Regions from separate parts of the Solibacillus sp. FSL R7-0682 genome, predicted to be linked through region 1. Evidence: a T-box and tRNA genes for the amino acid it is inferred to sense, from the RefSeq annotation. Region 1 holds a T-box; the other holds one or more tRNA genes.
What was found. A T-box is a leader RNA that pairs with one kind of tRNA and senses whether it is charged. The one in region 1 lies ahead of MKZ17_RS06550 (valine--tRNA ligase), so its partner is inferred to be a tRNA-Val.

Region 1 (16,226 bases):
ATTAAGAAATAAACAAACAAAATGCTCCTGAGTGAGTGATGTCATATCCTGCATTAAAAAAGATGCTGCATCCTCAGGGGAACGAATAGTAAAGCGCTCTTCTAACTCTTTTGACGCTAAACGACGACCTAGCTCAATTGACGCTAAAAGTAAAACCGCCTTCACTTCTCCAATCCCTTTAATATCCTTCATTTCCTCTAAAGTTGCATGCTTTAAATTGTGTAACTTCTCAAAAGTAAGTAAAACACGATTGGCAACAGTTAATACGGACTCCTGCTTCGTGCCAGTGCCTAATAAAATCGCAATTAACTCTTGATTAGAAAGGCTTTTTGCTCCTTGACGAATCAATCTTTCACGAGGGCGATCTAACGTATGAACATCATGTATTTTTATATTCATTAACGGGTGGGTAGACAATTACATCACTCCTAAAAAGTTAATTTTAGTAGGTGTAAAGTAAGCAATTTTTGTACTAAAGTTGCTATTGGTAAACCAACTACATTGTTGTAATCTCCTTCAATTCGATCTACTAGTAAAGCTCCACTAGTTTGGATTCCATATCCTCCTGCTTTATCAAACGGATCTCCTGTTTGCACATATGCTTCTATCATTTTAGGGGAAACTTCTTTAAATACAACGTTTGTAACTTCGACAAATGTTGTTTCTACCCCATCCGGTTGAATAATCGCGACAGCAGTCATTACTTCATGTCGATTTCCACTCAACTGGGATAAGTGTTGTACAGCCTCCTCAGGGGATTTCGGCTTGTGTAAAATTTGATTATTAAAAACAACAATTGTATCGGCACCAATAATAAGTTTTCCGACGCATTTTTTGGCGACATCACGCGCCTTTAATAATGCAACCTCTTTTACATATTGTTGCACCGTACTAGCTTGTACACTTGTTTCTTCAACATCGCTCGTTTGTATTGAAAACGGTACGCGAAGCATTCCGAGCAATTCCTTTCTTCGCGGTGATGCTGAAGCTAAAATAATTTGTTCATTCGTAGTAAAATTCATTTCCAATCCTCCTATTTACTATAGTAAACGACAATTGGAAATTTGAAAAACTTTGCATTAGTTAAACAAACTCAAAAAAAAATATTTAACGACGTTTTGCTATCAAAACGTCACTTTCAAACAATCTAATTGCTCATAATAATTCATTAACATATGCAGCCGAATAACATTAACCTGATTCGTTAACTTTTGAACTTCTGCAAGATTTGTCCCCCAATCCTTTGGCACATTCGCCTGTTGTGCGTCTGTCAACGTTTCAACAGAAAGCCACTTTTCATCCATAAGTAGATTGGGAAGTTGAAGCTCACTAGTAGTAGGGCAACTGCTTGATAATGTCATTTTTTTATAAAAAGAACTAGGGGTTGTTAACGTTGCGCCTTCTACTTTTTCTTGATCAAGTTGTGACCAAATATAATACTGATCATCCACCTCAAAGATAGTGGATTTATTCAGGGTTGGATATGACGCTAAAAACTGAGCAGCACTATCAAAGTTTGAAAAAACACCATGCTGCAAAGCAAAAAAAGACTGTGATACTACTTCTTGTTCACTTGATACTTGTGTGGTCGAAGCGAGCTCATCCTCTTGTTGTTCATTGGAAGGTAACTGTAGAATAAAAATAAATACAATAACGCCTACTAAACCAGTTAATCCTCCAAAAAACATCGCTTGTGCAACTGAGCTTTTTCTTACTGTTCGAATTATTGGCATATACTCACCTCTTTTTATAGCAAACTTTACCAAAAAAAATATAAAAAAAGGCGAGAGTGATGTCGACTCGCCTTTAAAAGTTTTCTTGTTATTTCGATATATTTTGTCAGTATACAACTTTTATGCATTTAATTTTCGACGAATTTCGCTTAGTAAATAAAGGGAGCCCGTAACAATTCGAATACAATTTTCCACAGGCTGCTGTAAAAATGCCACGACATCGTCTATAATAATCTTATTACCTGCATGACTTAATTGATAAATTTTTGTTGCTTCCATAGCACGATCATTTGCAATATTAACAAAATAAAAAGTATCACTTACTTCTTCTAATATCGTCAGAATTTCCTCTACATCTTTATCTGCTAAAATACCCATTACAAATTCAATATTTTTAGATGGAAAGTGTTTTTTAACCGTATGAACTAATGTCCGAATACTCGCAGGATTATGCGCACCTTCAAAGTAAATATTTGGCAAAACCTCTTCGAATCGACCGGCCAATTGTGCCTCTCGTATTGCCACGTGCACTTTTTCTTCTATTACCTCAATTTTTAATGCATCCGCAACTTCAAAAAACGCTGTAATAGCAAGCGCCATATTATGTCCTTGGTGAATACCTAACATTTGCCGCTGCAAACCTGAAATAGTCAACTGTCGATGTGAATTTATGTATTCTTCACCGTTTCCATGCTGTTTTATATCAAATTGCTTTCCCATTTCATATAGAGGCGCATTTTTTTCCTTAGCTATTTGCTGAATTACTTCACGTGCTTCCTCAGGTAAATGTCCAATAACGGTTGGTTTACTGTCTTTTATGATTCCGCCTTTATGATGCGCAATTAATGTAAGTGTATTCCCTAAAAAATTCGTATGCTCTAATGCGATACTCGGAATGACTGAAACGATTGGTATTACAACATTCGTACTATCCTCGCGCCCTCCCATACCAACTTCTAGGCAAACTAAATCTACTTGCTGTTCTTTAAAATGGATAAAAGCTGCTGTCGTTAATAATTCAAAATCCGTTAACTTGCCACTTAAACCAGCTGCTACAAGTTGTTGAAATATTGCATCCATTTCCTTTGGTTTAATCGGTCTACCATTGATTTGAATTTGATCGTGCACATCAACAATACACGGTGACATAAACTTCCCAACTGTAAGATCATGCTGGCGCGCTAAATGCTCGACAAATGTTAATGTCGAACCCTTCCCATTCGTTCCGGCAAAATGGACAACTTTTAGTGTGTTTTGAGGGTTTCCCAACGCTTCAAGTGCCTCTAATATCGCAGCCAAACCTGGTTTAATCGCACGCTCACTTTCTACATGCCAACGCATTTTATATTCTTCTAAACGTGGAATCATCAAATCAGTCCCTTTTTAATAAATTCTCCGCGCACCTCTGCAATAAAATACAATGAGCCCGTGATAATTAATAATTCATCCTCCGATAATTCATTCATTTGCTTATCAATTAACCTTTTCCAGTTGTCATGCGCGCTCTTTATCTCATGCTTACTTTGTTCACACAAATCCTTTGGCTTTGCCGCGCGTGGCAAATCAATTTGTGTAAAATACATTTGATAAGCCACGTTATCCATTAATTGAATGCTTACAGCATGGTCTTTATCTTGAAGTGCCGCATACACAAATTTATATTTTTTATCCGGTTCAACAAGTTGAAGCGTTTCAATTAAAGCGCTCGTTCCTTCAGAGTTATGTGCTCCGTCTAAAATGATATTGTCTCCAACTCGTTCAAAACGACCATCCCACTTTGCACGTTTTAACGCTTCTTTCACATGCTGGATGTTCAAAGTATGTAAAAATAACTTAGACGCAGTAATTGCTAATGCCGCATTCGATACTTGATGTTGTCCCACCATTGCCAGCTCTAGTTGCTCGATTGTTAAATCTCCGTAATAGCTGAAGCTAGTAGTCCCCGTTTTTTGTGTAAAAAATTGTTTATCTAAAACATAACTTTTTGCATTTTTTTCTTCCGCTACTGCTTGAATAACTGCTAAGGCTTCTCTATTTTTCACGCCTATTACGACAGGTTTTCCAGTTTTAATAATTCCCGCTTTTTCTGCTGCAATTTGCGCATATGTCGTGCCAAGCATATCCGTATGCTCTAACGAAATAGTTGTAATTACGGAAACCTCTGGTGTAATGACATTTGTCGAATCAAGACGCCCACCAATCCCCGTCTCAAGTAGCGCCAAATCAAGCTTCTGCTCAGAAAAATACTGTAGTGCAATTAATGTCATAATTTCAAAGAAACTCGGGAATTTCCCTTTTAATTGATTGTTCACTACATCCGCAATAACATTCATAATGCGCAAAAAATCTTTATCTGAAATTTGTAATTTATTAATCGTAATTCGTTCATTTGGACGTTCTAAGTGTGGCGAAATAAAAGCTCCTACTTTTAAATGATGAGCCATTAATATTTCACGGGTTGCATTGAGCGTAGACCCTTTGCCATTAGACCCTGCAAAATGAATAAATTTCGTCTTCCGTTCAGGATTACCTAAAGCGGATAATATAATTCTTGCTGATTGTAATGGCTCACCTTTATATTCACTCGCTTTTAATCGAAAAATGAAATCTGTGCATTGTTCCATCGATTGAAACATTGTCATTCTCTCCCCCAACAATTTATTAGAAAGAAAGAGGCACCGACTTGCGGCACCCCTTTCGATTAAAACTACATATTTTTTAATTCAGCAATACGTTTTTCAACTGTTGCATATTTCGCTTCATAGTCCGCTAATTTTTCACGCTCTGCTGCTACTAACGCTTCTGGCGCCTTCGCTACAAATCGTTCATTAGATAGCTTACCAGAAACTAATTTTACTTCCTTCGCCCACTTTTCAAGCTCTTTTTCTAAACGTGCAATTTCTTCCTCCACGTTAATTAAGCCTGCTAGTGGCATAAAGATTTCTGCCCCTGATACAACAGCAGACATTGCTTGAGCTGGTGCTTCTAAATCTGCACCAATCGTAAGTGTTTCTGGGTTACAGAATTTTTCGATGTAGCCTTTGTTTGCTTCTAGTACTGCTGCAACTGAAGCATCTTTCGCTAAAATTGTCATCGGTACTTGTTTACTCATTGGTGTATTTACTTCCGCACGAATGTTACGAACAGAACGGATAATATCCATTAATAGTTGCATTTCACCAGCTTCAGCTTTAAAGTTGAATGCTTCGTTTACAGTTGGCCAAGCTGCTACTGTAATTGATTCACCTTCATGTGGTAAGTGCTGCCAAATTTCTTCTGTTACGAATGGCATTAGTGGGTGAAGTAAACGCATTGTATTATCTAAAACGTAAGCTAATACTGAACGAGTTGTTAATTTTGCCGCTTCGTCTTCGCCGTATAATGGCAATTTCGCCATTTCAATGTACCAAGAACAGAAGTCATCCCAAATGAAGTTGTATAGCTCACGACCTACTTCACCAAACTCGTATTTATCCGATAATGCTGTCACACGTTCAATAGTTTCGTTTAAGCGTGTTAAAATCCATTTATCAGCTGTTGATAGATCTCCAGTTAAATCGATTTCTTCAAATTTTAAACCGTTCATGTTCATTAAAGCGAAGCGTGAAGCGTTCCAAATTTTGTTTACGAAATTCCAAGTTGATTCTACTTTTTCTGTTGAATAACGTAAATCTTGACCTGGTGAAGAACCAGTCGCTAAGAAGTAACGTAATGAATCGGCACCGTATTGATCGATAACATCCATTGGATCAACCCCGTTACCTAATGACTTAGACATTTTTCGTCCTTCTGCATCACGTACTAAACCGTGAATTAATACATCCTTGAATGGACGTGTCCCTGTAAACTCCTTCCCTTGGAAAATCATACGGCTTACCCAGAAGAAGATGATGTCATAACCTGTTACTAATGTGCTCGTTGGGTAGTAACGTTTGTATAACTCTGACTCTTCATTTGGCCAATCCATCGTTGAGAACGGCCATAAAGCTGAAGAGAACCACGTATCAAGTACGTCTTCATCCTGTGTCCAGTTTTCAGCATCTGCAGGTGCATCTTTTCCTACGTATAATTCACCTGTTTCTTTATGATACCAAGCTGGAATTTGGTGACCCCACCATAATTGGCGTGAAATACACCAGTCATGAATGTTTTCCATCCAACGGTTATATGTGTTTTCAAAACGATTTGGTACGAAGTTTACTTTTTCATCTTCGTTTGCTTGCATTTTTAAAGCTTCTTCCGCAAGTGGTGCCATTTTAACAAACCATTGCTTTGAAAGGTAAGGCTCAACAACAGCATTTGTACGCTCTGAGTGACCTACTTGGTGTACATGTGGCTCGATTTCCACTAATACACCCGCTGCTTGTAAGTCCGCTACAATTTGCTTACGGCATTCAAAACGATCCATACCGTTATATTTACCTGCAAGCTCATTCATTGTACCGTCTTCATTCATTACTAAGATGCGTTCTAAATTATGACGGTTTCCAACTTCAAAGTCGTTCGGATCGTGAGCTGGCGTCATTTTTACAACCCCTGTACCGAATTCCATATCTACATAGTCATCTGCTACGATTGGAATTTCACGGCCTACGATTGGTAAGATAACTGTTTTTCCGATTAAATGCTTATAGCGCTCGTCTTCTGGGTGTACAGCTACACCAGAGTCGCCTAGCATTGTTTCTGGACGTGTTGTCGCTACACGTAATTTTCCAGAGCCATCCGCTAACGGATATTCCATATGGTAGAAGGCACCTTCTACTTCTTTGTGAATTACTTCGATGTCAGAAAGAGCTGTTTTTGCCGCTGGATCCCAGTTAATGATACGCTCACCACGGTAAATGTAGCCTTTTTCGTATAATTTTACGAAGACTTCTTTTACCGCATCCGATAAACCTTCATCTAATGTGAAGCGCTCTTTTGAATAGTCTAAACCAAGACCTAATTTTGCCCACTGCGCACGAATGTGAGAAGCGTATTCCTCTTTCCATTCCCATGTTTTTTCAAGGAATTTTTCGCGTCCTAAGTCATAGCGAGAAATACCTTCACCACGTAGCTTTTCTTCTACTTTCGCTTGCGTAGCAATACCCGCGTGGTCCATACCTGGTAACCATAATGCATCATAGCCTTGCATGCGCTTCATACGAGTTAAGATATCTTGTAATGTTGTGTCCCAAGCATGACCAAGGTGTAATTTACCTGTTACGTTTGGTGGTGGGATAACGATTGAATATGGCTCCTTTTCGCTCGTTGGGTCTGCTTCAAAAAATTTACCGTTTAACCACCATTCATAGCGGCCGGCTTCTGTTTCTTTCGGATCATACTTTGTTGGCATTGTAATTTCCGTCATAATGATTCGCTCCTTTAAATAAAATCAAATAGTTGAATGAAAATAAAAAACTCCCTTCGTCTTTAAAAAGGACGAGGGAGTTGATTCGCGGTACCACCTTTATTTCCGTCGGCTTAAGTAAAGCGTTCGCATTCTGCGTCACTCCTCACTCAGCAATCCTCATGAACCTTAAGTTCATTCTGGTTGCTTCGCTTCGTCGTTCCTTGACTGACAAACGCTTTCTTTTAAGCCTCTGTCATATCAAGCGCCCGCGTAATCTCACAATTCTTAAGCACATCGGCACTTCATTCGATAACGGTGTTTAACCGGAGCTTAGCTACTATTTGTTCACTAAGTCAGCTCATAGGCTACCTTCTGCTTGTATGCTGTAGAAACTTTTCAGCTACCGTTTCCTCTCTTCACAACATGATCAAACATACTCTTCCTAATCTTCGCTTCACATATATAGTTGACCTCAATTGTAATAGGTTTTTGTTAAAATTTCAAGTAGCGTATTTACACTATCTATAATAAGTAACTCCAATAACAATTCCTGCTATAACGACTATCCAAGGCTTCCATTTAAATTTGGACAACAGCATCAATAATATGAATGCAAAAACACCATCTATCCAGCTCGTAATCGTTGTAGAAACAATTGGTGAAATAAAGGCAGCTAGTAAAATACCGATTACTGCAACATTCATCCCCACTATTGCTCCATTTAGCTGTGCGTATCGACTAAGCATTGCCCAAAATGGATATGCCCCAACTATCAATAAAAATGCAGGCAAAAAAATCGCAATCGTTGCCATGATTGCCATCGGAATTCCGCCGATCACCATACCTAAATAGCTAGCAAAGGTAAATAATGGCCCTGGGACAGCTTGCGTCAAGCCATAACCAACTAAAAATTCTTCCGCAGTCACATATGTTCCTACAAATTGCGTTTCTAACAATGGTAGTACGACATGCCCACCACCAAATACAAATGAACCCGCTATAAAAAATTGACTAAAAAGCTTGATCCAATCCATACTTACGATATTCGCTATTATTGGTAATCCGATTAATAGCACGAAAAATAAGAGTAATGAGAATGCTCCCCATTTTTTTGAAAATACAGGCTCATACTCTGTCTGATTATGGTGTTTAAATAATTGAAGACCAATAAGTCCGCAACTAAAAATAACAATGACTTGTGAAAAGATTGAATTTGAGAAATAAAGCCCTATTAATACAAGCACTAACAAAATAACATGCTTTTTCGATACGATTATCTTTTTACCCATATCAAAAACTGCCTGCGCTACAACGGCAACTGCTACGAGCTTTAAACCCATTAACCAGTCCATATTGATTGTAGAGCTTTTCATGAAAATTACAAAGATAATGAGGATTATAACTGATGGCATAGTAAAACCAATAAAGGCTACAAGACTGCCTAATATTCCGCCTTTTCTAAGCCCTATCCCCATTCCTACTTGGCTTGATGCAGGCCCAGGTAAAAACTGACTAAGAGCAACTAAATCGATATATTGTTTATCTGTTAGCCATTTCTTTTCCTTCACATACGTTTGTTGGAAATACCCTATATGTGCAGAGGGCCCGCCGAATGAAGTAAGCCCAAGCTTTAATGCAGTTACAAAAATCGTCCATATATTTAACATATTTCTTACTCCCTTATGTAGATACACTTCCATGATTACATACTACACAATAACGCCACCATTCGTATCAATATTTACATGTTTTTAAATTAATCTTAACAAAGGGAAAATGTTTTCCAACAGCACATAAGCGTTGTTTTCAACATATACTATGTAAAAGGAGATGATGAAGTTGCGCAAAAATTACAATCCATACTTACTCCCTCCTTGGTTAAGAAAATTTCGCTTTTTGATGAAAGGCTGCATCATCCCACTTGCTATTTTCCAAGGAATTCGGACGATTTTCTTCCCTACATCAGGAGATATTATATTATTTATTTTATTAATTATTTTATGCTATTTACTATCAATCGATTTTATTTAATGCACTAGGTTGTATTAACAAACCACAAAAAGACCCGAGTTTAGCACAAACCCCATGTGAATTAAAAATCCCCTCAATAAAGTATAATTAATCCCGGCAAACATCTGTGATGAAGTTAAAACTAGAATGGATACTTTTAAGCAGACACACTATTCAACAAAACACCCGTAAATGTTCGATTCAAACATTTACGGGTTAATTTTAGTTAATATAATCAGTTAGTTACTTGAACATAAAAAAATTCCTAGAGGAATCCTCTACTTCTCTACTTTACTCATATGAACTTTAACAATGCTGTATGCCTCCGCAAGCTGTTCAAAAAAGTCAGCTTCTTCTTCAATTTGTTTCGCTTCTTTTGTAGATAATTTTAGCGATTCATTTTGAACTAGCTGCTCTTCTTTTGGAGCTGCAACCGTTCGTTCCTTATAGTCCTCAATCACAAGCTTTTCTACTATTAGTTGTTCTGCCTCAACAAGTGGAGGCATTTCAATAGCTTCTGCCAGTATTTCTTTTTTAGGCTTCTCTTCTACCCGCTCTTCTACAACTTTCTTTTCAACAATAGCTTTTTTAACTACAGGTGCTTCCACAACCGGTGCTTCCACTACCTCAGTTTCAGCAACTACTGGTGCCTTTTTCTCAAGATGACATTGAACTTGCCAACTACAGTTACATGCGGAGCCCTTGTCAGCTACTAACTTTGGCGACAGCGCTTCTATTGTAACTGTCTCGACCTCCTCTTTTGGGAAATCGATGGAGAATGGAATGGCATATTCAAAATACGCTTGGTCTTGTTCTACATCAATGTGCTCAATGAGTATCCCTTGAGGCTGTTGCTCATCTTCAATTGGATTAAAATCAAATTGAACATGCCCTTTAATGACATAAACACCATTTAATAAGACAGACTCATTTTCTACTTGTTGTTGCCAACTTGGTTTTACTTGAATTGACGGCGTTCCAATAACATTCCCTAAAAAACTAGGGAAAATAAAATTTTCATTCATCTCCCATTGTTGCATAAAAAAACCTCCTCTCTACGAATAAATTATGCGTAGAAAGGAGATTTATGAGTTCGTCCTAAATTATCGAGCTAATTTTTCAAACACGGTATGGAATGCTCGAACTGTTTTTTCAATATGCTCTTCTGTATGAGCTGTTGAAATAAATAATCCTTCAAATTGTGATGGTGGTAAGAAAATACCTTCTTCAGCCATTAATTTAAAGTACTCTGCAAATAACGCTAGATCCGAAGTTTTTGCTGACTCAAAATCAATTACATCTTCGTTTGTAAAGAAGAAGCCAATCATAGAACCTGCGCGATTTACTGTATGAGGAATGTTATACTTCGTTGCAGCCTCACGGAAACCTGCCTCTAATTGGTCACCTAACTTACGGAAATAGGTATACGAATCTTTTGTTAAACGTGATAAAGTTTCATACCCTGCAGTCATTGCAAGTGGGTTACCAGATAAAGTTCCTGCTTGATAAATCGGACCAGCAGGCGCAATTTTCTCCATAATCTCACGTTTACCACCGAATGCACCGACTGGTAAACCACCACCGATTACTTTTCCTAAGCAAGTAAGGTCTGGCTGTATACCGAAATATTCTTGTGCACAGCCGTAGTCGACACGGAAGCCTGTCATAACTTCATCGAATATTAATAATGTGCCATTTTCTTCTGTTAGCTTACGTAGCCCTTCTAAAAAGCCAGGTTGTGGAGGTACAACACCCATGTTGCCAGCTACTGGCTCTAAAATGACTGCAGCTATATCTGAACCAAATTTTTCAAATACTAATTTTGCTGATTGTAAATCGTTGTACGCTACTGTTAATGTATTTTTCGCAATATCAGCCGGTACCCCTGGTGAATCCGGTAAACCTAAAGTGGCAACACCTGAACCCGCCTTAATTAGCAATGAATCCCCATGCCCATGGTAAGAGCCTTCGAATTTTAATATTTTGTCGCGTCCCGTATAACCACGTGCTAAACGTAATGCTGACATCGTTGCTTCTGTACCTGAAGATACAAAGCGAATCATTTCAACTGAAGGTAAACGATCCATTACTAATTTCGCCAATTTATTCTCCGATACAGTTGGTGCACCAAATGATGCTCCTTTTGCAGCCTGCTCTTGAATTGCCGTCACGACTTCAGGATGTGCATGTCCTAAAATCAGTGGACCCCAAGATAAAACATAGTCAATATATTCATTGCCATCAATATCCTTAATGATTGCACCTGATCCAGATTCCATAAAAATCGGGTCTAAGTTAACAGATTTAAATGCACGTACCGGTGAGTTAACCCCACCTGGCATTAAATCAACGGCTTCTTTAAATGCCTCTTTTGAATTTTCATATGAACGCATCTTATTTTTCCTCCAACCAACGACAAACGTCTTTTGCATGATAAGTAATAATTAAGTCTGAGCCTGCACGCTTCATCCCTAGTAACGTTTCTAAAACAACAGATTTTTCATCAATCCAACCATTTTGTGCTGCTGCTTTCACCATCGAATATTCTCCCGATACATTGTATGCAACCACAGGCACCGGGAACGCATTTTTCACGTCACGAATAATATCCATATATGCTAATGCAGGCTTGACGATTAAGAAATCTGCGCCTTCTTGTACGTCAGAAGTTGCCTCTCGAATTGCTTCGATGCGGTTAGCTGGGTCCATTTGGTACGTTTTACGATCGCCAAACTGCGGTGCCCCCTCTGCTGCTTCACGGAACGGGCCGTAATAGCTTGAAGCATATTTAACGGCGTAAGACATAATTGGAATATGCTCGAATCCCTCTGCATCTAATCCTGCACGAATCGCCGCAACAAAGCCGTCCATCATATTTGACGGCGCAATGATATCTGCCCCAGCTTTCGCTTGTGAAACAGCAGTACGCGCTAAAATATCGAGTGAAGGATCATTTAGTACTTGCTCGCCCTCAATAACGCCACAATGTCCGTGGTCAGTAAATTCACAAAGACAAGTGTCAGCCACTACTAATAATTCTGGATGACGCTCTTTAATTAAACGTGTTGCCTTTTGAACAATTCCGTGATCATGGAAGGCACCTGTACCAACTGCATCCTTCTCTGCAGGAATACCGAATAATAAAACAGCACGAATACCTAAATTTACAATCTCGTCCACTTCTGCTGCTAAATTATCTAATGACAGCTGGAATACACCGGGCATAGAGCTAACCGGATTTTTAACATTCTCGCCTTCAATAATGAATAACGGATAAATTAAATCTTCCTTTTGTAAATAAGTTTCTTTTACCAATGCGCGCATTGCGGCATTTTGACGTAATCTTCTGTGACGTTGGAATGTAATTTCAGTCATTTGTTGTTTCCTCCAAGATGAGCTGTTCAATGACAGCCTGCATTGTATATGTTTTAGGTTGAACGATTGGTGTCACGCCGTACTTTGCGAGTGCAGCGGTCGTTACATGCCCTATTGATGCAAATTTCACATAACCCCAATTTAAATCGGGTACAATTCGTTTTGCGTAAATGTCTACTGCTGATGGGCTAGCAAATATGACAATAGGTTGCTCACATTGAACTAAAGCTTTCTCTAAGTCATTTAAATGCTTTAGACAAGACTTTGTTTCATAAACTGTCCATTCATCTACAGCAATACTAGCACGAATTGTATCCTTTGCTAAACTTCCACGCAAAAATAACGCGCGCTCCCCTTCTGCAAGGGCAAATTGTTGCACAAACACATCTGCACTAAAAATTGTTGGCATAAAATCAACTTGTAAGCCATTCGCTTGTAATCGTGCGGCTGTTTTCTCACCAACCGCTGCGATTTTCAAATGATTCGGTACAACTACTTGATAACGTACGCATTTCGAAAAGAAGCTTGTCACCGCATTTTGACTCGTAAAAATAAGCCAGTCGTATGTTTGTAATTGTGCAAGCCATTGTGGATCTTCTGGCGTAATCAATTCAACGGTTTCGATAAGCGGAAAATGAAGTACTTTCCCTCCATTTTCCTCGATTAACTGGGCAATCGGTTGTACGACAGAAGAGCCTGTTAATATTATGGTTTTGCCTGCGAGTTTACTCGGCATTAAGCTCAGCCTTTACACGTTGAATTAGATCAAAGGCACCTTGCTCTGTAAGTTTTGCAGCTACCGCCTTTCCTAAAGCATCTGCATCATGGCCTGTTAGTGTTTCTTTATAAGTAACGGAAGCATCTGGAGCAGCAACTAATCCTGTTAACGTGATTTTGTCTCCATCAACTGTTGAGTAGCCTGCAATTGGTACTTGACAGCCACCATCCATAGCCGCTAAAAATGCGCGCTCTGCATGGGCTGTTTTCCATGTAGTTGCATCCGTTAATTTCGCCAATTGCTCTAATAATTGGACATCATCAGCACGGCATTCAATTCCAAGGGAACCTTGTGCTACAGCTGGTAAGCAAATATCCGTATCTAAATATTCAGTGACTACATCGGCACTCCAGCCAAGGCGCTTTAAACCAGCTGCGGCCAAAATAATCGCATCATAATCTTCTGTTTCTAGCTTATTTAAACGTGTATCTACATTCCCGCGAATCCACTTGATTTCCAAATCTGGTCGTACTTGTAATAATTGAGCACTACGGCGTAATGAACTTGTCCCTACTACAGCCCCTTTCGGTAAATCTGCAAACTTCACATGACCTTTTGAAATAAAGGCATCACGTGCGTCTTCACGTGGAGGGATACAGCCAATAACTAAGCCTTCTGGTAAAATTGCAGGCATGTCTTTCATCGAGTGAACAGCAAAATCGATTTCTTTATCGTATAAAGCTTGCTCAATTTCTTTAACAAATAGGCCTTTTCCGCCAACTTTAGATAATTGCACGTCTAAAATTCGGTCACCCTTCGTCACAATTTCTTTTACTTCAAATTCAAATGGTACACCTGCTGACTTTAACTCGTTAATGAACCAATTTGTTTGTGTTAATGCTAATTTACTTTTTCGTGAACCTACAATAATTTTTCTCAATACACTCCGACCTTTCTGTTAAACCCATAGATGGAAACTAGATAATTTGCTGCCAAGGAAGAAATTAATGACAACAAGTAAAAATAAATATAAATGCACAATCGCGTACGAAGAGCCTAATAAAGCACCTTTTCGATGCAGTAAAAAGGCTATTAAATAAAGACACGACACGATAAATGAGCCTATAATTTTAACATCTAATATAGAAACCCCTTCAAGAGAGACAAACGCCCATTCTAGACCTAGCACAATGCTAATAATAAATAATGGAATTCCTACAAGGGTAGATAGATTCATCCATTTTAACATTTGCTGTAAGTTTGGTAATCTTGACCAAAGATGATTCAACTTTTTTTGTTTTAATATGCGATATAAAACTAAATATAATAATGAAAAAACGAAGGCAACTGAAAATGCCGCATACGAGGTAATCGCAAAGCTAATATGAATAAATAGCATTTCTGAAACGAGTGACTCTCCTACAATTTGTTCTGACGATTGAGGTGCAAATAAATGAATCGTGACAAAAATAAAGCTTAAAAAGTTTAATAGTACGACCGGCAAATCTACACGTGCAATACAGTGCAGCACAATTGAAAGTGTCGTTAGCAGCCATGCATAGAAAAATACTCCTTCATATAAGGACAGTATCGGAAACCGCTTCGTTTGTATAATAAATAATAATAAAAATACGTTTTGCAACACCCAAACTGTGGACACAAACCAAAACGCGACACGTCTAAATTTTATATTTTTATATAAGTAATCTGTGAAATATAAAACAATACTGAGCGCATAAAGTACAATCATAAGCTCATAAAGTCTAGTCATTACTACTTCTGCCATATGCACCCTTCCCCTATAATTCTTTTCTCTTTATAATAAATCGAAAAAAGCGTTTTACATATCTATAATTTTACCATAGAGATACGAAAACGCTTATTTTTTATTTAAGTCGATAGGAAAACGACATAAGACAGGCCAACCATCACGTTTGGGCGCAAATGTATCTTTCTAATAAGATAATCGTGGATTGGCTTGTACTTCCTGTTGTAAGCTCGTCTCTGTCGATTTTTCTACTTGTTGTAATCGAACTTCCTGTTGTACATCTTCTTCAATGCCGAATATTTGCTGGAATAATGCCAATTGTTCAGCAGCTGCATCTGAATTTGCCAATTCCTTTGCCTGTAAAATCGGATTTTTCAATAACTGGTTAATAATCGATTTCGTATGCTTATTTAAAATTTTTCGTTCACGCTCTGATAAGTTTGGCATTTTATTTTCAATGCTTAACATTGTCTCTTCTTGAATTGATGCTGCTTTTTTACGTAACGCTGTAATAACTGGAACAACACCGAGTGTTTTAAACCATTCCTTAAATTCAATGATTTCGTGTTGAATCATATTAATAATTTCACTTGCAGCACGCTCACGTTCAGCTAAGTTCGCTTGGACAATCCCCTGTAAATCATCAATGTCATATAAGAAAACATTTGGCAAATCACCGATTTTCGGATCTAAATCGCGAGGAACGGCGATGTCAACCATAAACAATGGATCACCTTTACGGAACTTGGCAACATACTTCATTAAATCATGGTCAATGACATAATTTGTTGCCCCAGTTGAACTAATTAAAATGTCTGCCTCAAGTAAAGTACATTGTAATTCATTCATTGCCTTTGCATTCCCATCAAACTTTGAGGCTAAATTTTGCGCTTTTTCAAAAGTACGATTAATGACCGTTACTTTGCCTACACCATTCCCGTATAGGTTTTGAATAGCAAGCTCTCCCATTTTACCTGCACCTAAAATCGCAACATGCTTGTTTTGTAATGACCCGAATATTTTCTTTGCAAGTTCAACGGCAGCATAGGATACGGAGACAGCATTCTCGCCAATTGCCGTTTCACTATGTGCTCGTTTTGCAAATGTCACCGCTTGTTTAAATAATTGGTTGTAAACGGTTCCAGTAGTACCGATTTCTTGACCTTGGAGGAAGCTTTTTTTCACTTGTCCTAAAATTTGTGTTTCCCCTAATACCATTGAGTCAATACCAGCTGTTACACGGAATAAATGATCTAAAGATTTATCCTCTTCTCGAATAAAGAGGTGATC
Region 2 (16,226 bases), 1.2 Mb from region 1:
GACTATACCCTTTTTAACCGTTGCTGATGTAAGATTAATTGAAAAACAAGTTAACAAAATTTTGTCTGCTTATATGACCTCAAAAGATCCTCATATAATTAATACTGTTCGAGGGCTCGCTACAGCAGAACTTCGTGAAAATTTAACAGTAGTGGATGAAACAATCCTGTCCGAAGTTGAAACTATTTCAGAAACTATAGGAGCAGAACTCTTTATTAATAGCTTAAAAGCCTACACAGTTCCATTTAAAGCAATCTCGGAAAAGGAACTACAAAAGTTATTTCGAAAAGAGAAAAAGCTAAGACTACCTAATTTAGAGAGAGTAAATTGGTATGGCATTAGCTATTTATCTTGGCTTGATGTAAGTACGCATCGCCAATATATCGTAATAGAGAAAGAAGATGAATATATTGGCTTAAGAGGTGTGGTAAAGCTTCAAAAGCCTATTAAGGGTGTTTGTGCGATTTGTAATCAGCATAGTGATGTTCATTTGTTTACGGCTACTGTAAAGGGGCAGGCAGATGCTTATACATCATATAGTAATTATATTTGTGATAATGTCGAAAGTTGTAATTCCAATGTGAGCAATTACACTAAGCTTGAGGCGTTTGTTGCACGTAATATCATATAGTATTTTAGATCATGGTATAGACTACCTTGATCTTTTTTATTTATAACATACTTGAAACTTTTTCCTATTACTTCCGTAAAAATGGTAAAGCTATATTGGAAGGAAGGGAATTATGAAAAGAATTATTTGCTTAGCAAGTATGTCACTATTATTAACTGCATGTGGAGAAAATGAATCAAAAGAGGAGCAATCGAACTCGTCTACAGAATTAGTGAAGGAGGAGGGAGAGATGGAAGTGTCAAACGTGATGCTCGGTAAGTGGCAAGGAATGATCGACATTCCTCAGGCGCCTTTAGAAATTATATTAACGCTAGGGAAAGATAAAGGAAGCATGTCAGTACCTGTACAAGGTTTAACTGATTTTCCATTTGAATCGATAAAATATGATGATACAAGTGTAGCCATTCAAATTGATTTAGCAGGTGCCCTTATAAAAATTGACGGGGAATTGGTTGGAGATCAAATTATTGGAACGTTTACGCAAAACGGACAGTCGTTTCCGCTAAAATTAAAGATCTATAAAGAGCAGCCATTATCCTATGACTCCCTAGCCATTCCTGTAAAGGGTGGAGATTTAAAGGTAGCGCTTCAAATGCCAGAACAACCTACTGGTGAAATTGTTATTATCCATGCTGGTTCAGGACCAACAAATAAAGATGGCAATACATTAGGTGGTGGCTCGAATAATAGTTTAAAGATGATTGCAGAAGAATTAGCAGAACAGGGTATTGCTTCAATTCGATTTGATAAACGGGGGATTGGTGAGAATAGAGCGTTACTAACTAAGGAAGAAAATCTAGTATTGGAAGCTTATGTAGAAGATGTAGAATCCATTATTGACTATGTGAAAGAAGATGACCGTTTTAATAAAATACATTTAATAGGGCATAGCGAAGGGGCACTAATTATGACCTTAGTTGCGCATAAAGTAGACATAGCTTCTTTAACACTCTTAGCAGGAGCCGGAAGAGCAGCAGATATTATTTTAAATGAGCAATTAACATCAAACTTACCACCGAATTTGTTGACAGAGGCAAAAGCTACTTTAGAAAAGTTAAAGGCAGGAGAAAAGGTTACGAACGTATCAGCTGAATTACAATCTCTATTTAGGCCATCTGTACAACCGTATTTGATCTCGTGGTTAAAATACGCACCTCAAAATGAGTTAAGCAAAGTTAAGGTACCTGTTCTAATCATACAAGGGGAAAATGATATCCAAGTGACAAAAGAAGATGGGCAAGCACTAAAAGCAGCAAAGCCTGATGCGACGGTTTATTATTTTGAAAAAATGAATCACGTATTAAAAGATGTTTCTGTTGACCGAGAAGAAAATGTAGCGAGCTACTCAAATCCGTCACTTCCATTAGCAAGTGGATTAATAGAAAAAATAGTTCAATTTATTAAGTAAAATAAGAAAAATGCTGGATTCAAAGCGAGAATTCAGCTTTATTTTTTGGGGGATCTCCCTAGATATTAGTAGTACAGCAAAAAAATTCTCGTTTAAGCAAAAAATTCGAAAAATATCGAAAAATACTCTAATAATTATAAAAAACCTCTTGTATAAATTTCTTTCGTTGTTATAATAATAAATGTATTCAAAAGAATGTTGAAGTACATACATAATATAGTAACGTTCCGAAGTAGCTCAGTGGTAGAGCAACCGGCTGTTAACCGGTTGGTCGTAGGTTCGAGTCCTACCTTCGGAGCCATTTTTTTGCTTATTTTTAGAAAAAATTCAAGTTTAAATAGAAAATAAATATTTTAAAAAAAGTTTCAAAAAAAGAGTTGCGCTAACAGAGAAAAGATGATATTATAAATCTTGTCTTAAAGAGGACAAAGATTATTACGAATGGCCCGTTGGTCAAGTGGTTAAGACACCGCCCTTTCACGGCGGTAACACGGGTTCGAATCCCGTACGGGTCACCATTTAAGGCTTCATAAAAAAATAAAAATAACACTTGTTACGTATGGAGGATTAGCTCAGCTGGGAGAGCACCTGCCTTACAAGCAGGGGGTCGGCGGTTCGAGCCCGTCATCCTCCACCATTATTTTAACAGTGTTGTACTTATGTCGGAGGGGTAGCGAAGTGGCTAAACGCGGCGGACTGTAAATCCGCTCCTTAGGGTTCGGCGGTTCGAATCCGTCCCCCTCCACCATCTAATTAAATGATTGGGGTATAGCCAAGCGGTAAGGCAACGGATTTTGATTCCGTCATGCCTAGGTTCGAATCCTAGTACCCCAGCCATTTTTTTTATTTTTTATGAGCCATTAGCTCAGTTGGTAGAGCATCTGACTTTTAATCAGAGGGTCGAAGGTTCGAGTCCTTCATGGCTCACTTTTCATTTATAATTATAATATGAAGTGTACTTAAATATAAAAATCCAATCCTTTACTTAAAATACTTAGTAAAGGATTTTTTGCGTTCAAAAAGGGAAATGATAACCTTGTCTCGAATTTGATGTAAGAGTAATAGTGGAGATGAGAAAAGGGAAGTATGAGACTTATTTGAGCACAATTGGGAGATGACAATCATGGAGAAAAAAGAAGTTTCAATTATTGGCGTACCATGTGATTATGGTCAACAACGGCGTGGAGTCGATATGGGTCCAAGCGCAATTCGATATGCGGGGTTACAACATCGTTTAGTTATGCTTGGGTACGATGTCGAGGATGAAGGCAATATTCAAGTAGTAGACCGAGATGTTTTAAGTGAAGTGGATGAAAAGCTTTTAAACCTAGATGAGGTAGTTAAGGTTAACACAGCATTAGCTGAGAAAGTGCGAGACGTACTTGAAATGAATAGATTTCCTTTAGTGCTTGGTGGCGACCATAGTATTGCAATTGGGACGTTAGCAGGCCTTTCTATGAAATATGAGAATATGGGCATTATTTGGTTTGATGCTCATGCAGATCTAAATACACCCGAAACAACTCCTTCTGGAAATATCCATGGTATGCCGCTTGCAACAAGCTTAGGTCTTGGTCATGAAAGATTGACGTCAATTTTACATGGTGCACCAAAAATTAAACAGGAGAACATTGTTATTATTGGGGGTCGCTCAATTGATGAGGGTGAACGTCTTCTTATTAAAGAGCGCGGCATTAAAGTGTATACAATGCATGAAATTGATCGTTTAGGAATGACCTATGTAATGGAAGAAACAATAAAATATTTTAAAGAGCGTAAAATTGATGGGCTTCACTTATCATTGGATTTAGATGCTTTAGATCCATTGTATACACCGGGTGTAGGGACGCCAGTAGCAGGTGGGATTACGTACAGGGAAAGCCACTTAGCAATGGAAATGATACAAGAGTCAGGCCTCCTTACATCGACAGAATTTGTAGAGGTAAATCCAATCTTAGATGAGCGCAATAAAACAGCAGATGTTGCGGTCGCGTTGATTGGTTCGTTATTTGGGGAAACTTTAGTGTGAAAATTGAAAAATATCCCATTCTTTACCGAGAAATTTGTTATAATAAATAACGGATTTTGCGGTGGTTGAAATGTAGCCTTTTTTTCAAAAAAGTTTTACGTTAAAAGTGAAACCTTTTGGCAACCTAACCGTAAATATAGAACAGCTAAAAAGGTGGAGAGAAAAGACAATGGATGCGTTAGTGAATAAAAGAATAAAGCAAGTGCTTAAAGGTGATCAAAACGCATATGCCGATATTGTTAACCTCTACCAGCACAAGCTGTATCAAGTATGTTACCGGATGCTTGGTAACAAACAAGAAGCGGAGGATATTGCACAGGAAGCTTTTATACGTGCTTATATTAACTTACATTCTTACGACCAAAAAAGGAAATTTTCTACATGGCTTTACCGAATCGCAACGAATCTTTGTATTGACCGTATACGAAAGAAGAAGCCAGATTATTATTTAGATGCTGAGGTCGCCGGTACGGATGGTCTTGATATGTACTCACAAATTGCTGCAGACGAACAACTTCCTGAGGAAGCCGTTGAGCAAATGGAGCTTCAAGATCGTATCCAATATGAAATCAGCCGCTTACCAGACAAATATCGTTCGGTAATCGTTTTAAAATATATTGAAGAAATGTCGCTTCAAGAAATTAGTGAAATTTTAGATATGCCACTAGGGACGGTAAAAACGCGTATCCACCGTGGACGAGAAGCTTTACGAAAGCAGTTAAATAATTTATAGGAGGACGATACGCATGAAAACGTGTGCATCAGAATTCGTCAATTATATGCACGAATATTTAGATGGTGATATTAGTCGTGAGCATGAGCAACAGCTGAAGCTTCACTTACAAACATGCCCTGATTGCCAACAACATATGCATGAATTAAGTGACACGGTTGCGTTTATCAAGAGTGCAGCGCATATTACTGCCCCTCCTGGCTTTGAGGAACAAGTAATAGGTCGTTTACCGAAACGCAAAAGTTCTGTCGGCATAAAACGTTGGTTCCGCCAGCATCCAGTGTTAGTGGCAGCAGCTGTATTTTGCTTATTCATGAGTGCTACATTGCTAGGTAACTACTCAAATGACAATCAATTCTCTGTTACAAAGCAACCTAATTTAGTTGTAGATGGCCAAACCGTAACGGTGCCAGCAGGTGAAGTTGTAAAAGGAGATATCGTCGTAAAAAATGGGGATATTGTCATTGAAGGTGAAGTTGATGGGAATGTAACTGTGATTAACGGCAATTACATGGCATCGACAGCAGTTGTGACAGGGCAAGTGGAAGAAATTGACGAAGTGTTTGAATGGCTATGGTACAACATTAAAAGTGGATTTAATGATTTTGTTGGGTTATTTGAATAATGTTGAAACTTTTTACTAAAAAATGACGTTCTATAAAAGAAAGCAAAGTCTACTCGTTTGAGTAGACTTTTTTCTTTGAGAAAGTTAATCTACTGCCAAATTGTGCTATACTAAAGGCAGTATGGATTAGCTATTAAAAGTGGGGGATGCCACGTGCAAATAATTGAGCAATTTACAGATATCACAGCAATCGAAGTGATATTGAAATTATTAGACGTACTGCTCGTGTGGTACGTAATTTATAAAGCATTAACCCTGATCAAAGGAACAAAAGCAGTACAGTTATTAAATGGTCTATTTGTTATTGTTTTAGCAAAATTGGCTACCTATGTGTTAGGGTTAGACACGTTAGATTGGTTATTACAAGAAGTCATCGATTGGGGTTTCTTAGCCATCATCATTATCTTCCAGCCAGAAATACGTAGGGCACTTGAGCAAATTGGACGAGGGAAAATTTTTCAGCGGACAAATAATCAGCAAGATGATGAGCAAAATCGTTTAATTGAAGCGATGAAAAAATCTGTTAGTTACATGGCAAAACGTCGCATTGGTGCGTTAATTTCCATTGAAAGAGAAACAGGTCTGAATGAATATGTAGAAACGGGTATTAAAATGGATGCTCAAATTTCTTCAGAACTGATGATTAATATTTTTATTCCAAATACGCCACTCCATGATGGTGCGGTCATTATTCAAAAAAATCAAGTTGCAGCTGCAGCATGTTATTTACCACTTTCAGAAAGTGCGTTTATTTCAAAGGAGCTAGGGACACGTCACCGAGCAGCACTTGGCTTGAGTGAAGTGACTGATGCTATAACAGTTGTTGTTTCTGAGGAAACAGGTGCCATAAGTATTACGGCAAATGGCAACTTGCACCGCAATATTTCTATACAGGAATTTGAAGAGCTACTACGTAAAATGTGGTTTGGCCCTGAGCAAGATTCTAACTTAGCATCTAAGTGGACTTGGGGAGGGAAGAAGAATGGATAAGTTATTCGATAGCCCGTGGATGCTACGTATAGCATCACTTTTATTAGCAGGATTATTATTCTTTTATATTCAAACAGAAGCCAATCGTCAAAATGAAAATGGTACATCAAATGAGACAGATGTTATTACAAATGTCCCATTAGAAGTGTATTATGATGACGAGAATTTATTCGTCACTGGTGTACCAGAAACAGTTGATGTGAAAATTTCTGGACCGACGCCAATTGTATTAAAAACAAAGCTTGAAAAGGATTTTAAAGTTTTTGTTGATTTAAACTCATTGTTAATTGGCGAACATAGCGTTACAATACAGCAAGAAAACTTTTCTGAAAAACTAGAAGTGGCAATTGAACCACGAACAATCAATATTGAAATAGAAGAGAAAATAACAGAAGAGTTTCGTGTTGAGCCAGAGATGAACAATCGCCTTGTGGCAGAGGATCACTTCGTAAAGGGTATGAAAGCTGAGCCTGGCCGTGTATCCATTACAGGAGCAAAAAGTGTCATTGATAGCATAAGCTATGTAAAAGCCACTGTTACAGGTGAAAAGGGATTAAACAAATCATTTGAGCAAGAAACTACTGTAAAAGTTTTAGATAGAGATTTAAATAAGCTTGATGTACGAATTAATCCTGAAAAAATAAAAGTACAAGTAGAGATTAATGAATATAGTCGAGAGCTCCCGCTTACAATTAAAGAAATAGGGGAAGCTAATGAAGGTGTAACAATTGAAAAGTTAACAGTGGAGCCTTCAAAAATCGCTGTTTTTGGTACAAAGGCATCATTAGATGTTCTAGATCATGTAGAAGTAGAAGTGGATCTAGCTAAAATTACAGAATCAGGTTCATATGAGTTTGAGGTAGCAATGCCTACTGGCGCAACAAAATTATCAAAAAATAAAATTATGATTCATGCAACCGTAATTAGTGAGCAAGTCAATATAGAGGAGTCAACGGATAGCCAAGTTGATGCAGATACGAATGTAGACGAAGCAGAGGGAAACAACTGAATTACAGCAATGTATGAACGAGCATCCGCTTGATGAGGCGGATAATTTAAACAAACGTATGAAATGTCAAGCGTTGAAGGAGAGAAAAAGTAATGGGTAAATATTTCGGAACAGATGGCGTCCGTGGTGTCGCTAATAGTGAGCTAACACCAGAGTTCGCGTTTAAACTAGGTCGTATTGGCGGCTACGTGTTAACGAAGGATGCAAAAGATCGCCCGAAAGTATTAATTGGACGTGATACACGTATTTCTGGGGAAATGTTAGAGGGCGCATTAGTTGCGGGTCTACTTTCAATCGGTGCAGAAGTAATGCGATTAGGGGTCATCAGTACACCAGGTGTCGCATACTTATCGCGCGTGATGAATGCAGAAGCGGGTGTCATGATTTCAGCATCACACAATCCTGTCGCAGATAACGGCATTAAATTTTTCGGCCCAGACGGCTTTAAATTAACAGACGCACAAGAAGCAGAAATTGAAAGCTTAATTGATGCAGAAGAAGATACATTACCGCGTCCAGTAGGCGCTGCCATTGGATCAGTTACAGACTACTTCGAAGGTGGTCAAAAATATATTTCATACTTAAAACAAACAGTTGATGAAGACTTTATCGGTCTACATGTCGCATTAGATTGTGCGCACGGTGCAACATCGGCTTTAGCAACTCATTTATTTGCAGATTTAGAAGCTGATATTTCAACGATGGGCGCTTCACCAGATGGTTTAAATATTAATGAGGGTGTTGGTTCTACACATCCTGAAAAGCTTGCAGCATTTGTCGTAGAGCGTGGTGCACATATCGGCCTTGCGTTCGATGGTGACGGGGACCGTTTAATCGCAGTAGACGAAGAAGGAAAAATCGTTGATGGTGACCAAATTATGTTCATTATTGGGAAGTACTTAAATGCAAAAGGTCGTTTAAATAAAAATACAGTTGTTTCAACAGTTATGAGTAACATGGGCTTCTACAAGGCGTTAGAAGAAAATGAAATGACAAGTGTTCAAACAGCCGTTGGAGACCGTTATGTTGTAGAAGAAATGCGTGCTAACAACTACAATGTAGGTGGCGAACAATCGGGGCACATCGTATTTTTAGATTACAATACAACAGGTGATGGTTTACTTACAGGGATTCAGCTCGTTGCCATTATGAAAGCGACTGACAAAAAATTATCTGAGCTAGCAGCGGAAATGACAATCTTCCCACAACGTTTAGTAAACGTTCGTGTGACAGACAAGCATGCAGTAACTCAAAATGAAAAAGTGGCTGCTGTCATCACAGAGGTAGAGACAGAAATGGCTGGAAATGGTCGTGTATTAGTCCGCCCATCTGGCACGGAGCCTTTAGTACGTGTAATGGTCGAAGCAGCTACAGAAGAAGCTTGTGAAAACTATGTAAACCGTATTGCCGATGTAGTACGCGCGGAAATGGGATTAGCTGAATAATAAAAAAACACTAGAGCGCTAGAAACAAATTGATTTGTTTCTAGCGCTTTTTTCATAGATGCGATGAAGCAAAATTGAACGTTTAAAATGCTTGTTGAAAGGGAATTCATCTAAATGTACCTTAAATACAAAGGAGTGTTTTACATTGGCAAAGATTGCAACATTGATTACAGATAAGTTTGAAGATGTGGAATTCACAAGTCCAAAAGAGGCACTAGAGGCTGCAGGCCATATACTTGTGACGATTGACAAAGAAGGGAATAAGTCAGTGAAAGGTAAGCGCGGTGAATCAACGGTACAAATTGATAAAGGCGTAGCAGATGTAAATCCTGCAGACTTTGATGCGTTGTTTATCCCAGGTGGATTTTCACCGGATTTACTGCGCGATGATGACCGTGTTGTCGCATTTACAAAGCATTTCATGGATGAAATGAAGCCAGTATTTGCTATCTGTCATGGGCCACAATTGTTAATAACAGCAAAATCATTAGAAGGTCGCGATACAACAGGATACAAATCAATTAAAGTTGATTTAGAATATGCGGGTGCAACCTATCATGATGAAGAGGTTTTCGTCTGTCAAAAGCAGCTTGTCACGAGCCGAACACCGGATGATTTACCAGCATTCAACCGAGAAATTGTGAAGCTTTTAGAAGAAAAGGGTCTTTAAAAATACAAGATTTGTTTGAGAAAATGCCTCGCTTAAATGATTGAAGCGAGGTATTTTTGCTGAATTGCCCCCATCATGGACCTTTATTTGACGAATGAAATATACTTAATGTATGATGAAAATACTTGTGAGATTAATAGCTTGCAAGTGCGCTAAAAGGAGTGAATAATTGCGCAAAAAAAATCGGAAAAACAATAATAGCGCCTGAGCTAAGGAAATAGAGCGGACCATGTAATCCTTAGTTGACGAGGTGGAGGTTTATCGAAATTTCGGCGGGTACCTCCCGACCGCATATGCCCGGTTGTAATTTCGTTTTAAAACAGTAGAGCAATCTGCTGCACAAGAAGACGAAAAGGCATAATACAAAAAAATTATCGTATGCTACATCCTCTCTTACAAAAAAGCGCCAACAGTAGTGATGCATTTACTAAACAGAGTAACTCATCACCATTCGTTGAGTGCTTGAAGCGAATGGGCAAAAGGGCAGAGTGTAGTCTGTTTTCTTATTGCAAAAAACATTCAGGATGTAGCCGATTGATTCGGAGGAAACGAAATTATGTGTGGGATTGTAGGATATAACGGCGTATTAGACGCGAAGGAAATTTTATTAAAAGGCTTAGAGAAATTAGAGTACCGTGGTTATGACTCAGCTGGTATTGCTGTTCATAACGAAGAAGGTATTACTATCTTCAAAGAAAAAGGTCGTATTGCGGATTTACGTAAGGCAGTAGACGAAGATGTAGAAGCAAATGTAGGGATTGGTCATACACGCTGGGCAACACACGGTGTACCAAACCGCTTAAACGCACATCCACATACGAGTGCTTCAGGTCGTTACACATTAGTACACAATGGGGTAATCGAAAACTATCACTTATTACAAAAAGCGTATTTAAAAGGCATCCAAATGCAGTCAGATACGGATACAGAAGTAATCGTTCAGCTAGTGGACTTATTTGCAAAAGAAGGCTTATCAACAGTTGAAGCATTCCGTAAAACGTTATCATTATTACATGGTTCTTATGCGTTAGCACTATTAGATAACGAAGACGTAGAAACAATTTACGTAGCGAAAAACAAATCTCCATTGTTAGTTGGGGTAGGCGATACGTTCAACGTAGTTGCATCTGATGCTATGGCAATGCTACAAGTAACAGATCAATTTGTCGAGTTACACGATAAAGAGGTAGTAATCGTAAAGAAAGACAAAGTAGAAATTTCAACATTAGATGGTCGCCCAGTAGAGCGCGCACCATTCAAAGCGGAATTAGATGCTTCTGATATTGAAAAGGGCACATACCCACACTACATGTTAAAAGAAATGGATGAACAGCCAACAGTTATCCGAAAAATTATTCAAGCTTATGAGCAAGGCGATGATGTCTCAATCGACGCAGATATTTTAGAGGCCATTGCTGAGGCAGATCGTTTATATATTATTGCAGCAGGTACGAGTTACCATGCAGGTTTAATCGGTAAGCAATATTTTGAAAAAATTGCAGGTATTCCAGTAGAAGTACACATTTCAAGTGAGTTCGGCTACAACATGCCATTATTATCGAAAAAACCATTATTTATTTTCATTTCTCAATCAGGAGAAACGGCAGATAGCCGCCAAGTATTAGTAAAAATTAAAGAGCTTGGCTACAAAGCACTAACAGTAACAAACGTACAAGGTTCTACACTTTCTCGTGAAGCGGACTACACATTATTATTACATGCGGGTCCAGAAATTGCAGTTGCTTCTACAAAAGCATATGTAGCGCAAGTAGCAGTTTTAGCAGTAGCAGCTTATGCAGTTGCGAAGAAAACAGGTGTAGCAATTGACTTTGATTTAAAACAAGAGCTTGCGATTGTGGCAAACGGCATTCAAACAATCATTGATTCAAAAGAAACAATGGAGCAAATCGCAGAAGACTTCTTAAAAATTGCACGTAATGCATTCTTCATTGGCCGTAACGTAGACTTCTACGTATCATTAGAGGGCGCATTAAAGCTAAAAGAGATCTCTTATATTCAAGCAGAAGGTTTTGCTGGTGGGGAGTTAAAGCACGGTACAATTGCGTTAATCGAAGAAGGCACACCAGTATTCGCATTAGCAACGCAAAAAGATGTGGCATTAAACATTCGTGGTAATGTGAAGGAAGTCGTAGCGCGCGGCGCGAACGCTTGCATCATTGCAATGGAAGGCTTAGAAGAGGAAGGCGACACATTAATTATCCCTTCTGTTCACGAGCTATTAACACCATTAGTAGCCGTTGTTCCACTGCAATTAATTAGCTATTACGCAGCATTACACCGTCGCTGTGACGTAGATAAACCACGTAACTTAGCGAAATCAGTTACGGTAGAGTAGTGGATATGATAAATGTATTTCTTTATGTAGATTTTAAATAAAGTTATACCGTTTTTAAAAAAGATGTATCGTTTTAAATAAAGTTATACCGTTTTTAAAAAAGTTGCACCGTTTTACTCCTTTAGATTACTATAATCTAAAGGAGTGTTTTTTTATGTCTAAAAGAACTAGGACATCTAAAGTTGAGAAGTGGATTAAAGAAGGTCGAGGTTCTGGAATAGGTGCGGATTATAAACCGTGGTTAAATATTCAGGATGTTTCATCGTTGGGTAGGTCTACACGCTTAAGAGGTATTAAAACAAATAGACAACATGAATTTCTATCGGATTTAGAGCGAAACTATTTTTTTGTGACAGAGTATTCTGATTATGTTGTGGATATTCGAGAACAATTCCCCTTATTACAATTAGAAGAAACAATTGTTATTGCTGATGAGTTAGGTATTAAACATCCTACAGACCCCCAGACGAATGAGCCAATTGTGATGACAACTGATTTTCTCCTCACTATAGATAAAGGTGATGGATTAGTAGAAGTTGCGAGAACAATAAAGATGAAGGATGATCTTTTAAATGAGCGAGTTCTTGAGAAATTCGAAATAGAGCGAGTTTACTGGGAAAGACGACAAATTGATTGGGGTATAGTAACAGAGCTAGAGATTCCTAAAGAAATGGCGCGGAACATTAGCTATATTCACGATTATTATGATATTCAAAGCTACGACGCTTTTCAAAATATAAATCAACAACATATTGAGGATTTAGTAATGGCATTGTTACATAGGATCTTAAATGAAAGTCTGAGTATTAGAGAGATTACAAACGTATTTGATAAAGAAACGCATATGCCTGTAGGTAGTGGAATGACGTTATTTTATCATTTACTGGCAAAGAAAATTATACGAATAGATATGTCAGAGGTTTTCAATGTTGAACAACCTATTGTCATTCAATCAATCGATGAAGGTAAGTTGGAAAAGGTGAAATACGGATGATATATATTAATCAAGTACTTCAATCTGTAAAAGATTCAACTCGTATTCGGATTATTGAAATCGAAGAATCCTATGTGTATTTTGTCAATATTGACGCTAACACATCTATGCCCAAAAAAGAGCTGTATTCCTCATTATTAACCGATATTGAACAAAAAGAGTGGCTTCTTATAACTGATCCCTTTGCACGTGTTGTGAAGGAGGAAGAATTAACCGAGGTTCAAATTTACAAACGTAATACAGACTGGGAAATTATTCAAATGAATTGCGTTCAACATATGGGAAATTTACTCCAAAAAAGTGGTAGGGAAACAAAAATTAAAGAGATTGCAACTACGCTGGATGTTACTCCAACAAAAGTTAAAAAGATACTTAGTCGCTATTGGCAGCGAGGTATGAATAAAAATGCCATGTTACCTGATTATGCAAACTCAGGTGGTCGAGGAAAAACAAAAAATCTAAGTGAGGATAAGGTTGGACGACCACGTAGAGTAACAGTAAATGGTGAATACCGAAGTGGTATTAATATAACGGATGAGATTAAAACACAATTTGAACATGCCATTAATAAATATTATCGTAAAACGAATAACTACTCATTAAAAGATGTGTATCATTTCATTTTGCGTGATTTCTATTCGGAACGTTATAAAGAAAACGGAGAGCTTCAATATCGAATTTGGGAAGCGAATCGTATACCATCCTACCAGCAATTTTACTACTGGTTCAAAAAGTTTGAAGATCCTAAGAAAGATATTGAATTCCGTCAAAGTACTAAGGAATATGAGTTAAAGCATCGACCACTTATTAGTAATTCTAAAGTAGAAACAAATGGTCCAGGGACGCGTTTTCAAATTGATGCAACGGCTGCAGATATCTATTTAGTAAGCTCTTATGATGTAAATAAAGTTATTGGTAGACCTGTTGTTTATGCAGTCGTAGATGTCTACTCACGTATTATTACGGGAATTTATGTTGGTTTAGAGGGACCATCATGGATAGGTGCAATGATGGCACTGGATAATATGATTGCTGATAAGGTTGAATTTTGTAAGCAATATGATATTGAGATTACAGAAGAACAATGGCCGACGTATCATTTACCTGAAATTATCATTGCAGATAGAGGGGAATTTGAAGGGTATTCAGTAGCTGGGCTGATTAATAATTTGAATGTAAAAATTGAAAATACAACGGCTTATCGTGGTGATTTAAAAGGGATTGTTGAGCGTAAATTTAGGACGTTCAACGGAAAAGTAAAACAAAAAGCGCCAGGTGCAATTCAAAAGGAATACCGAGAACGTGGAGACATAGATTATCGGTTAAACGCTACATTGAACTTAAAAGAATTCACTTCATTAATTATTACAATGGTGCTACAACACAATCATAAGATTATTGATAAATATCCAATGGAAAAAGAAATGATAACAGATGGAATTGTACCAACACCTATTAATTTATGGAATTGGGGCATTCAAAACCGTAAAGGCCGTTTGCGTACAATAGATAGAAATATTTTACGATTGAATGTACTACCACGTGAGAAGGCGACTATTTCAAGAGCTGGTATAAAATTTAAAAATTTATTATATGGTTCAAAACGTGCTATAGAGGAACAGTGGTATGCCAAGTTGAAAAATAAAAGCATTGAAATTGTGTATGATCCACGTTCTATAGATAAAATTTACATCCCAAGTGACAATGGTATGGACTACGAAACATGTATTTTGCTAGAGCCAAGTAAACAATATAAATTGGATTTTTTAGAGGATGTTGTTTTTCAGCATCAACTAAGAAATGAGCTAGAAGAAGAGGAACGCTCAAAGCAAGTGCAATTGACTATTAATGCAGACGCAATGATGGAGCAAATTATTAGGGGAGCTGAGAAAAAGAAGAAAAAGGCATTGCATCAACCAACGAGTAAAAAAGAGAAGCTAGAGGCGATTAGAGAAAATAAAGTAAATGAAAAACAAGTTAATCGGGAGGAAGAAAAGTTCGATTTATCTTTTCCCTCTTCTGTAGCTGAGCAGCCGACAGAGGTTATAGATTTTGTATCTAGGACAAAATTAGAAGAACAAAAGGAAGAGAAGTCACCTTCACGTCTTATGGAAAAGTTGAAGAGAAAGCGAGATGAGGAATTTGGAAAAGATGAATAATGTCGTCTTAAAAGGCGATATGGAGGAAGCTCACTATAAGCAACAACTGCTTCCCGAATATATTCAAAATCCTTTTATTGAAGCTCTCCCACCAATTTTTAGTGAAGATGATGTACTAGATCGATTTATGGTGACACCACGCATTAGTGAACAAGATAAGCAAAGCGAGACAAATATTCGTTACCATGTGTTAAAACGCGTGAAGAATTTTATTCAGCCATTACCGATTCATTTTGAGGTAGAGCGACGTTTATCAACATTAATCCGTAGAGGTTATTTAGCTAGAAACCCTTTAGATAAAACATTTTTTGAAAAAATTCGATTACTACATGAATTACGTGAAGATGAAGATCAGGCCCATAAATATATTGATCAACGATTAAATCACATTCGTTCGACAGCAGATAGTTTATCAATAATAGGTATCTCAGGTATTGGTAAAACAACTGCAATCGAACGATTGTTATTAATGTATCCTCAAGTAATTAAGCATGAGGTATATAAGCAACAGCCGTTTAACCGCACACAGATTGTTTGGCTAAAGATAGATTGTCCGTACGATGGTAGTCTTTCAACACTTTGCAAAAGCTTTTTTAAAGCGATTGATGATTTGTTAGGTACACGTTATTTAGAGAAATTCGGCTATTTAAATCGTGTTACATCTACAATGCTTTTACATATGACTTCTTTAGCGAGTATGTACGGCATTGGTGTATTAGTGATTGATGAAATTCAACATTTGCTACATGCAAAGAATGATCAAGAAGAAATGTTAAACTTCTTTGTTACTTTATCTAATACGGTAGGCATTCCAACCGTTCTGATTGGTACATCTAAAGCCCAGCAATTATTTAAAGGGAATTTTAGGCAAGCTCGACGTGCTGCAAGTGATGGAGCTATTATTTGGGATCGGATGGCAGAAGATAGTGAGGAATGGGACTTCTTTTTAGAAACATTATGGGAATTACAATGCCTTAAAACACGTTCTGAGCTAACAGAAAACGTAAAAAAGACATTTTATGAGGAAAGCCAGGGTATTACGTCTGTAGCTGTAAATCTCTTTATATTGGCCCAAGAAAGAGCTTTGTTTGATGAAAGCAATGAGAAAGAGATTATTACAGCAAAAGTGTTGAAGCAAACTGCTAAGAAGGATATGAAAATTATTCAGCCGATGTTA

Region 2: it has a tRNA-Val gene. The T-box ahead of MKZ17_RS06550 (valine--tRNA ligase) is inferred to sense a tRNA for this amino acid. The anticodon was not compared.

Annotation. Positions count from the first base shown of each region.
Region 1 covers NZ_JBBOUI010000001.1:1,299,624-1,315,849, reverse strand. The annotation lists gene radC (RadC family protein) at 1-399, opposite strand, end outside; gene MKZ17_RS06570 (Maf family protein) at 429-1,022, opposite strand; gene MKZ17_RS06565 (translation initiation factor 2) at 1,125-1,733, opposite strand; gene MKZ17_RS06560 (bifunctional folylpolyglutamate synthase/dihydrofolate synthase) at 1,854-3,101, opposite strand; gene MKZ17_RS06555 (bifunctional folylpolyglutamate synthase/dihydrofolate synthase) at 3,101-4,369, opposite strand; gene MKZ17_RS06550 (valine--tRNA ligase) at 4,441-7,083, opposite strand; T-box leader at 7,148-7,524, opposite strand; gene chrA (chromate efflux transporter) at 7,584-8,732, opposite strand; gene MKZ17_RS06540 (hypothetical protein) at 8,905-9,096, shown strand; gene MKZ17_RS06535 (hypothetical protein) at 9,354-10,115, opposite strand; gene hemL (glutamate-1-semialdehyde 2,1-aminomutase) at 10,179-11,468, opposite strand; gene hemB (porphobilinogen synthase) at 11,470-12,450, opposite strand; gene MKZ17_RS06520 (uroporphyrinogen-III synthase) at 12,443-13,186, opposite strand; gene hemC (hydroxymethylbilane synthase) at 13,176-14,108, opposite strand; gene ccsA (cytochrome c biogenesis protein CcsA) at 14,127-14,954, opposite strand; gene hemA (glutamyl-tRNA reductase) at 15,123-16,226, opposite strand, start outside.
Region 2 covers NZ_JBBOUI010000001.1:109,253-125,478, forward strand. The annotation lists gene MKZ17_RS00575 (FusB/FusC family EF-G-binding protein) at 1-631, shown strand, start outside; gene MKZ17_RS00580 (alpha/beta hydrolase) at 744-2,039, shown strand; tRNA gene MKZ17_RS00585 (tRNA-Asn) at 2,266-2,340, shown strand; tRNA gene MKZ17_RS00590 (tRNA-Glu) at 2,483-2,557, shown strand; tRNA gene MKZ17_RS00595 (tRNA-Val) at 2,601-2,676, shown strand; tRNA gene MKZ17_RS00600 (tRNA-Tyr) at 2,704-2,787, shown strand; tRNA gene MKZ17_RS00605 (tRNA-Gln) at 2,802-2,876, shown strand; tRNA gene MKZ17_RS00610 (tRNA-Lys) at 2,894-2,966, shown strand; gene rocF (arginase) at 3,163-4,068, shown strand; gene sigW (RNA polymerase sigma factor SigW) at 4,238-4,801, shown strand; gene MKZ17_RS00625 (zf-HC2 domain-containing protein) at 4,815-5,426, shown strand; gene cdaA (diadenylate cyclase CdaA) at 5,580-6,416, shown strand; gene MKZ17_RS00635 (CdaR family protein) at 6,409-7,425, shown strand; gene glmM (phosphoglucosamine mutase) at 7,518-8,870, shown strand; gene MKZ17_RS00645 (type 1 glutamine amidotransferase domain-containing protein) at 9,016-9,540, shown strand; gene glmS (glutamine--fructose-6-phosphate transaminase (isomerizing)) at 10,097-11,896, shown strand; gene MKZ17_RS00655 (TnsA endonuclease N-terminal domain-containing protein) at 12,051-12,890, shown strand; gene MKZ17_RS00660 (Mu transposase C-terminal domain-containing protein) at 12,887-15,049, shown strand; gene MKZ17_RS00665 (ATP-binding protein) at 15,042-16,226, shown strand, end outside.